Regions from separate parts of the Labrys sp. E2SS-1L genome, predicted to be linked through region 1. Evidence: riboswitches for the same ligand, from Rfam matches in the RefSeq annotation. Region 1 holds a riboswitch; the other holds the start of a gene.

What was found. Region 1 has a riboswitch for S-adenosylmethionine ahead of ACIGJE_RS19130 (O-succinylhomoserine sulfhydrylase). Riboswitches for the same ligand answer to the same signal wherever they lie in the genome.
Region 2: linked by a shared signal. The riboswitch ahead of metA (homoserine O-acetyltransferase MetA) and the one ahead of ACIGJE_RS19130 (O-succinylhomoserine sulfhydrylase) in region 1 are both predicted to bind S-adenosylmethionine.

What each region holds. Positions count from the first base shown of each region.
Region 1 covers NZ_CP172712.1:4,082,934-4,087,341, forward strand. Annotated here, with positions in the region: gene ACIGJE_RS19120 (ABC transporter ATP-binding protein) at 1-365, opposite strand, end outside; gene xdhC (xanthine dehydrogenase accessory protein XdhC) at 473-1,471, opposite strand; gene ACIGJE_RS19130 (O-succinylhomoserine sulfhydrylase) at 1,621-2,829, opposite strand; SAM riboswitch at 2,866-2,945, opposite strand; gene ACIGJE_RS19135 (2'-deoxycytidine 5'-triphosphate deaminase) at 3,037-4,155, shown strand; gene ACIGJE_RS19140 (hypothetical protein) at 4,184-4,408, shown strand, end outside.
Region 2 covers NZ_CP172712.1:3,080,970-3,085,377, forward strand. Annotated here, with positions in the region: gene ACIGJE_RS14225 (TetR/AcrR family transcriptional regulator) at 1-433, opposite strand, end outside; gene ACIGJE_RS14230 (PspA/IM30 family protein) at 539-1,228, shown strand; gene ACIGJE_RS14235 (YiaA/YiaB family inner membrane protein) at 1,283-1,564, shown strand; gene metA (homoserine O-acetyltransferase MetA) at 1,894-2,817, opposite strand; SAM riboswitch at 2,871-2,948, opposite strand; gene metH (methionine synthase) at 3,070-4,408, opposite strand, start outside.

The DNA.
Region 1 (4,408 bases):
GCGATGCCTTCCTCGACATCCCGCAATTTCGTGCCCGGGGGCTGGGCCAGGGCAACATTCTCGGCGACGCTGAGATTGTCGAACAGCGAGAAATGCTGAAACACCATGCCGATGCCCACGGCGCGAGCCGCCGCCGGGCGCGGCAACTGGATCGGCTGTCCCTGCCAGAAGAGCTGCCCCTCGTTGGGCTGGAGCAGGCCATAGAGAATCTTGACGAAGGTCGACTTGCCGGCGCCGTTCTCGCCCAGCAAAGCATGGATCTCATGCGGCATGATCTTCAGATCGATGCCGTCATTCGCTCTCAGCGCGCCGAAGATCTTGACGATACCCCTCGCTTCGATCAGGGGCGTGTGAGCGTCTGCCATTGCTGCCACATTCATGGACGTGCCCAATTCATAGGCGCAAATAAGGCAGATGCGAAGAGTTCAGGCATGGTAACGTAGCTTTTCCCCAACTCAGCGGCGTACCGGGACTAGCCGAGACGCCGATGGCCTTTCAGGACCGACATCCGGCTGCCGGCCTGACGGGGTAATTGCAAGATCTGGGCCACGACGGAAGCCGCTATCACCGCCGGCTCCTTGCCTTCGATGCCGGGTATTCCGAGCGGGCAGATCATGCCTTCGATCAGCCGTTCCGCCAGGCCCGCCTGCCGCAATTGCGAGACGAAGCGAGCCCGCTTGGTCTGTGAGCCGATCACGCCGACATAGGCGAAGCGATCCGCCGCCAGAGCCGACGAAACGATGGCAAGATCGAGCGCGTGGCTATGCGTCATCACCACGATACGCGCATGGTCAGGCGCACCGACCAGGATACGCTCGGGCTCGGCATCTCGGCGGAGCACGACATGCTGCGGCACATGGCTCGGGAAGGCGTCGGGCCGGGCATCGCACCAGACCACGTCGATCGGCAGAGGCGCCAGCGCCAGGATCAGAGCCCGGCCGACATGACCGGCGCCGAACAGATAGACAGACGGATTTGTGGGATCCAGCCTTTCGAGCAGGCGCCCGTCCGGCAGGAAGCGGCTGGCCGTTTCGGCGGGTAGCCCCTGTGCCTCGGCATCGCTGGCCCGGCGACGGATGAAGCCGCCTCGCTCATGCGGCATGCCGATGCTGATGGAGGTTCCGCCCGCCGGCGTCGCAAGCTCGTTCAGCCAGGCGAGATCGTCCCGCTCCAGACGCTCCAGCATCAGGCTGACCCGGCCGCCGCAGCATTGGCCGAGGTCCGGTCCCAGGGCCTTGTCCAGGGAGCGCATGCGGCGTCCCTCCCGAGCCGAAAGCAGCGCCTGCGCTTCGGCGAGCACCTGCCATTCCAGCGTGCCACCGCCGATCGTGCCGGAAAAGGCGCCGTCTGCCCGCACGGCCATACGCGTGCCTGCTTCGCGTGGGCTTGACCCGCGCACGTCCATGATGGTGACGAGCACGGCGCGCCCGTCCCGCTCGACCATGGCCTTCAGCGTCGCGAAGATCCCCATCGCTCTGCCCGCATGCATGCCGGTTTTGGCACAGGCATGATAACGCTTCGGGATGATCGCGCCAAAGCCCATTTGTGGGCTGGTCTTCAAGACCAGCCCCGGCTCCTCCGGGAGATACGGTACTTCCAGGCTGGTCTAAAGCCCCCCGATTACAGGGCCTTGTCGAGGGCCTGCGCAAAGTCGGCGATCAGGTCGTCGGCGCTCTCGATGCCGGCGGAGAAACGCAGCATGCCCTGGCGGATGCCCATGCCCAGGCGCGCATCTTCCTCGAAGCGCTGATGGGTGGTGGTCGAGGGATGGGTGATCAGGCTTTTGGTGTCGCCGAGATTGTTGGAAATGCGGGTGATCTTCAAGGCATTGGCGACCTTGAACGCCGCCGCCTTGCCGCCCTTCACCTCGAAGGTCACCAGCGTGCCGCCGGCCTTCATCTGGCGGCGCGCCAGTTCGGCCTGCGGATGGTCGTCGCGGAAGGGATAGATCACGCGCTCGACGGCCGCGTGGCCAGCGAGGGCATCGGCAACCTTGACCGCATTGGCGATCTGGCGCTCGACCCGCAGTTCCAGCGTCTCCAGGCCCTTGAGCATCACCCAGGCATTGAAGGGAGAGATCGAGGGGCCGGTCTGGCGCAGATAGGTATGGATGTGGTCGTTGATGAACTTTTCCGACGCCAGGATCACGCCAGCCAGACAGCGGCCCTGCCCGTCGATGTGCTTGGTGGCCGAATAGACCACGCAATCGGCGCCGAGCTTGAGCGGGCTCTGCAGCAGCGGCGTGGCGAACACATTGTCCACCACCAGCGTGGCACCGGCGCTCTTGGCGATCTTGGCGATGGCCTCGATGTCGAGGATCTCGAGTGTCGGATTGGTCGGGCTTTCCAGGAAGAACACCTTGGTTTCCGGCCGAACCGCCGCCTGCCACTGGGCCAGCTCGGTGCCATCGACCAGAGTCGAAGTCACGCCGAAGCGCGGCAACAATTCCTCGATGACATAGCGGCAGGAGCCGAACAGGGCCTTGGCGGCGACGACATGGTCGCCGGCCTTGAGCTGGCCGATCAGGGTCGCGGTGACGGCCGCCATGCCGGAGGCGGTGGCGCGGGCAGCTTCGGCTCCCTCCAGTTCCGCCATGCGCTGCTCGAACATCGCCACGGTGGGATTGGAGAAGCGGCTATAGATGAAGCCGGCATCCTCGCCCTTGAAACGGGCCTCCGCCTGCTCGGCGCTTTCGTAGACGAATCCCTGGGTGAGGAACAACGCCTCCGAGGTCTCGGCATATTGCGAGCGCAGCGTGCCGGCATGCACGAGCCGGGTGGCCGGCTGCAATTCCCGGGTGGAAGGTGCTGAAGTCAACGGTTTGGTCATCTGCGGCAATCCTGAACAGCCGCAAGTCGAGCGCCAGCGCTCTTTCCCACGGCCCTTTAGCGAGTTGTTTTACGTGGCTGCAAGCCGGCCGGCCCAAATCCACCACGACGAAGACTGTTGAGTAGCCCTACTCCCCGATGGCGTCAATGCATGGTTTCGTCTAGCAAGACCAAGATACGCCAAAACTGGCAGCAAAAAGCGAGAGCCATGCCGTCCTCGAACCTCCTGCACTCCCCAGGCCTTCTGCATAGCCATGGCATCCTGCCCTCACAGGCGATTGCCGGCCTGGTCGAGGCGGGCGCCGTCCGCATCGAGCAGCCCTTGGCCACGGACCAGATCCAGCCGGCCAGCCTCGACCTGCGCCTGGGCGCCAAGGCTTATCGCATGCGGGCAAGTTTCCTGCCCGGCCCGCGCAACACGGTCGCCGAGCGCATCGCCGACCTCGCTTTGCACGAGATCGACCTGACCAAGGGCGCCGTGCTGGAGACGGGCTGCGTCTACATCGTGCCGTTGCTCGAAAGCCTGAAGATGCCGGATGGCGTTCTCGCCTCCACCAATCCCAAGAGCTCGACCGGCCGCCTCGATGTCTTCACCCGCGTGATCACCGACCATGCCCGCGCCTTCGACCAGGTCGAGGCCGGTTATGACGGCCCGCTCTATGCCGAGATCGGCCCCCGCACCTTCCCGGTGCTGGTCAGGACGGGATCGCGCCTCAGCCAGATCCGTTTCCGCCGCGGCGAAGCCCGCATCGACGATGCCGCCTTGCGCGAATTGCAGCGCCGCATGGGCCTGGTCTCCTCGCCCGATCCGGACATTGCCGGCGGCGTCGCCGTCTCCGTCGACCTCACCGGCTTCGGCGACGGCATCATCGGCTATCGCGCCAAGCGCCATACCGCCGTGATCGATGTCGACAAGCGTGCGGCCTGCGATCTTCTCGATTTCTGGGAGCCGATCCCGCATCGCGGCAAGAACGACATGATCCTGGACCCGGATGAGTTCTACATCCTGGCCTCCAAGGAAGCCGTGCATGTGCCGCCCGAATTCGCCGCCGAAATGGTGCCGTTCGACCCGCTGGTGGGTGAGTTCCGGGTGCATTACGCCGGCTTCTTCGACCCCGGCTTCGGTTATTCGCCCGATGGCATGGAAGCGGCCCGGGCCGTGCTCGAAGTGCGCTCGCGTGAAGTCCCCTTCATCGTCGAGGACGGCCAGATCGTCGGGCGCCTGATCTATGAGCGCATGCTCGAGCGCCCGCAGATCCTCTACGGTGCCGGCCTCAACTCCAACTATCAGGGCCAGGCGCTGAAACTGTCGAAGCATTTCCGGTAAGTCGCGATGCCGGCGCAAGGGTGGTGCCATGAAGAACTCTGTCGTCGCGACCACCGCCGCACTTTGTCTCTTGCTGTTCCCGCTTGCGCAGGCGCGAGCGATGGAGTGCTTCGGAGGCTTCAGTTGCGAGGAAATCGGCGCTGCTGCCTTCTCCTTTCGGATCGTTCGGGATTGTCCCGCTCAATTTCAGATTCAGCCTGACAAAAGGGCCAAGTTCGAGCGGGCGATGGTTGCCCTGCGCAACCGCCCGCTC
Region 2 (4,408 bases), 1.0 Mb from region 1:
GGGTTTCCAGATGCTGGAACAGCGCATCCTGCTGGCGCAAATGGTCTTCCGGCAGGTCCTGGCCGTCCGGCAAGCGGAAGTCGAACAGGGCATGCCAGCGCCCGCCATGCTCGGCGGCAAAGTCGAGATAACCGTTGGCGAGCGCGATCAAGGTGCGATTGGCGATGGCGCGAGGGCTGCCTCCTTCGGCGGCGGCAGCTTCTGCTTCTCGGCCGAGCATGGCGCTGAGCAGAGCGAAGCTGCGGGCATTCACCGCCAGGACGAGGGCGGCGAGATCGGGAAAGACCGTATAGATGGCGCCGAGGGCGCAGCCTACCTCTTCGGCGAGGGCCCGCGCCTTCAAGGCCGTATGGCCCTGCGTGACAATGGTTTTCTCCGCCGCTTCGATCAGCTTCTCGCGTAATTCTTCCCGCCTTGCACTTGCCTTGGCCATGCCTGGCAACTCCTCTCTGAACATTGTTCAAAATTTATCTTGAACGCCGTTCACGGTTAGGTTAACGTCCGAGTTGTGAACATTGTTCATAACACGGAGAGCGTGATGTTCAAGACCATCGTGACCTTGTTCCGCGGTGCGGCCGCAGAAGCGGAGGACAATCTCGTCGACCGCAATGCCGTGCGGATACTGGACCAGCAGATTCGGGATGCTCGGGCCGGCCTCGAACAGGGAAGGCGCGCCTTGGCGGTGGCCATCACCCAGGACAAGGCCGAGGCGCGGCGGCTCGGCGAGGTGCGCCGGCGCATTGCCGATCTCGACGATCGCGCGATCGAGGCCCTGCGCGGCGGCCGTGACGACCTGGCGGGCGAGGCCGCTGGTGAGATCGCCAATCTTGAGAACGATGCCGCGACGATTGCCGCCGCCCGGGCGACATTCGCCGAAGAGGCGGGACGGCTGCGCACGAAGCTTGCGGCAGCCGAGCGCCGCTTTCTCGAAATCGAACGAGGCAGGCGCATCACTGCAGCCGCTGAGACGGTGAATAAGCTCAAGTCCGGCTTCGCCGCCGCCGCGCCCGGTACGGCTCTCGCCGATGCCGAAAAGACGCTGGCCCGCCTCAGGCACCGGCAGGCCCATCAGGACGATGTGGAGGTTGAACTCGAGGCCCTCGACGCCGAGGCGCGCTCGGCGGCAACGGCCGAGAAGCTCGAAGCGGCAGGGTTCGGTCCCACGACGCGGACGACGGCCGAGGACGTGCTGGCGCGGCTGCAAGCGCGAGCGGCGCAGGCGGCCTGAGCCAGCATCCTTTCAACTCCTGCCTTTCAATTCTTGGAAAATCGAGACAATGCCATGGAACAGCCGAACCTGATCAAGCACTCCAATGCCTGGATGACCTTCACCTATGCCGCCTTCGCGGGCGCTGCCGGCATGGTCGGCCTCGGCATCCTGTTCATCCCGGTCGACATCTGGATCAAGGCCTACTTGGCCATGGGCACGGTGATGCTGATCCAGACCTGCGTGACGCTGACCAAGACCCTGCGCGACCAGCAGGAGGCCGGCCGGCTGCACAACCGCATCGAGGACGCCAAGACCGAGCAGTTGCTGATGCGCATGGATCGCGCCAAGGATTGAGGGAATTCCGGGGGCGCGGGCGTCTCGGGCGCTCTTTGAATGCGATGCGAGAAGGAGGAGGGAACGGGCAAAATACTCATAGGGGCGAACCTAAGGCGAGAGCTGCGACGCCAAACGCTCCTTCGCCCCGTTCTCACGGGGAGAAGGTAAAGATGAGGGGCAGCGCAAACCTTGAAAAACCGGGCATTGCGGAGCCCCTCACCTCTATCCTCTCCCCGTAAGAACGGGGCGAGGGGGCTCGGACGTGGAGCATAATCTCCAGCTCGGTCATCTCGCCCGACCCTCAAGTTGGCGTCTATGGGCAGGGTGCCCTCTGTGCCCGGAAGGCCTCAGCGTCCCTTGCCGACCTCGCTCAGATCGTAGGACGTCGTCTGGTAGATCTCGTTGATCCAGTTGCCGAACAGGAGATGGGCGTGGCTGCGCCAGAAATTGCGCGGCGGGAAGGACGGGTCGTCATAGGGGAAGTAGTTCTTCGGCAGCTTGATCGGCACGCCTGCGTCGACATCGCGAAAATATTCATCGGCCAGCGAGGTCGATTCATATTCGACATGGTTGAACAGATAGAGCCGGTTGCCTTGTTGCTCGTGAATGAGACAAACGCCGGTTTCGTCCGAATCCATCAGGATCTCCAGCTCGGCGTTCTTGCGCACGTCCTCGCCGCGCACCTCCGTCCAGCGCGAGACGGGGATGTGGAAGTCGTCCGAAAAGCCGTTGAGATAGATCGAGGAAGGCTTGCGGTTGTGGTGCTGGTAGACGCCGAAGGCCTTCTCCGTGAGCTCATATTTGGGAATGCGATGGAAATGCCAGATGGCCGCCATCGCCCCCCAGCACACGTTCAGCGTGGAATGCACGTTGGTCGTGGTCCAGTCGAGGATCTGCTCGAGCTCCTTCCAATAGGTCACCTCCTCGAAGGGGAGGGTCTCCACCGGTGCGCCGGTGATGATGAAGCCGTCGAACTTGCGCTCGCGTACTTCTTCCCAGGTTTCGTAGAAGGCGAGCAGATGCTCTTCCGAGGTGTTCTTGGCGCGATGGCCGCCGACCCGCACCAGCGAAAGTTCGACCTGCAGCGGCGTGGCCCCGACCAGGCGCGCCATCTGCAATTCGGTGCGGATCTTGTTGGGCATCAAATTGAGCAGGCCTATCTGCAGCGGGCGGATGTCCTGCCGGATGGCGGCGGTTTCCGTCATCACCCGCACCCCTTCGCTGACCAGGGTGGAGAAGGCGGGCAAGGTATCCGGAATCTTGATAGGCATGTTGCACTCGATCGACGTTGGGCCTGCCGGAACAATGCCGCAGGCCCACGGATGGAATGCATCCAGCGGCCCTTTAGCGAGTTGTTTAACGTGGCTGCAAGCCGGCCGGCCAAATCACCACGGGAGAAGAGTTAATCCTGCGGTGATTGGAAATCAATGGTGTTCCTGGGAGCGCGGGCGTCCTCGCCCGCTCTTGCCGTCCTGAGGGCGAAGCGCTTCCAAGGGCGGGCGAGGATGCCCGCGCTCCCAGGTCTATTCCGCCGCCTCCTTGACGCCGGGCACATAGTTGAGCACCGGCGAAAGCCAGCGCTCGACCTCTTCCACGCTCATGCCCTTGCGGGCCGCATAGTCCTCGACCTGGTCCTGCTCGATCTTCGATACCCCGAAATAATAGGCATCGGGATGGGCGAAATAGAGCCCGGACACCGAGGCGCCCGGCCACATCGCATAGCTTTCGGTCAGCTGCACGCCGATGCGAGCCTCGGCGTCGAGCAGGCGGAACAGCGTGCCCTTCTCGGTATGGTCGGGCTGGGCGGGATAGCCGGGGGCAGGGCGGATACCGCGATACGGCTCGCCGATCAGTTCGTCGGGGGCCAGGTTCTCGTCGGCCGCATAGCCCCAGAACTCCTTGCGCACGCGCTCATGCATGCGTTCGGCGAAGGCCTCGGCGAAGCGATCGGCCAGGGCCTTGACCAGGATCGAGCCATAGTCGTCATTGGCACGTTCGAAGCGATGGGCGATCGCTTCCTCTTCCATGCCGGCGGTAACCACGAAGCCGCCGAGATAGTCGCCCTGGCCGCTGGTTGCAGGCGCGACGAAATCGGAGAGGGCGACGTTGGCCCGGCCGTCGCGCTTGGTGAGCTGCTGGCGCAAGGTGTGCAGGCTGGCGAGTTTCCGGCCGCGGCCCTCGTCCGTATACAGATGTATATCGTCGCCGACGGCATTGGCCGGCCAGAAGCCGATCACGGCCTTGGGGTGGAACCACTTCTCTTCGATGATGCGGGCGAGCATGGCCTGGGCATCGTCGAAGAGCTGGCGAGCGGCCGCACCCTGCTTCTCGTCGGAGAGGATGGCGGGATAGCGCCCCTTGAGCTCCCAGGTCTGGAAGAAGGGTGTCCAGTCGATATAGCGCGCCAGCTCGGCGAGGTCGTAATTCTCGAACACGCGCGTGCCGAGGAAGCCCGGCCTGGGGGCGACGAAGCCGGTCCAGTCCACCTTGTGGGCGTTGGCCCTGGCCTTGGCGAGCGGCAGGCGCAGTTTGTCGGCCTCGCTGCGGGCATGGGCGGCCGCGACCTTGGCATATTCGGCCTGGACGGTCTCGACATAGCCTGGCTTGATCGTCGGCGAGAGCAGGCTGGAGACCACACCGACGGCTCGGCTCGCATCCGTCACATAGACGGCCTGGCCACGGTCATAGCGCGGATGCACCTTCACGGCGGTGTGGACGCGGCTGGTGGTGGCTCCCCCGATCAGCAAGGGAATGTCGAAGCCCTCGCGCTCCATCTCCGCGGCGACATGCACCATTTCATCGAGCGAGGGCGTGATCAGGCCGGAGAGGCCGATGATGTCGACCTTCTCCTGGCGCGCGACT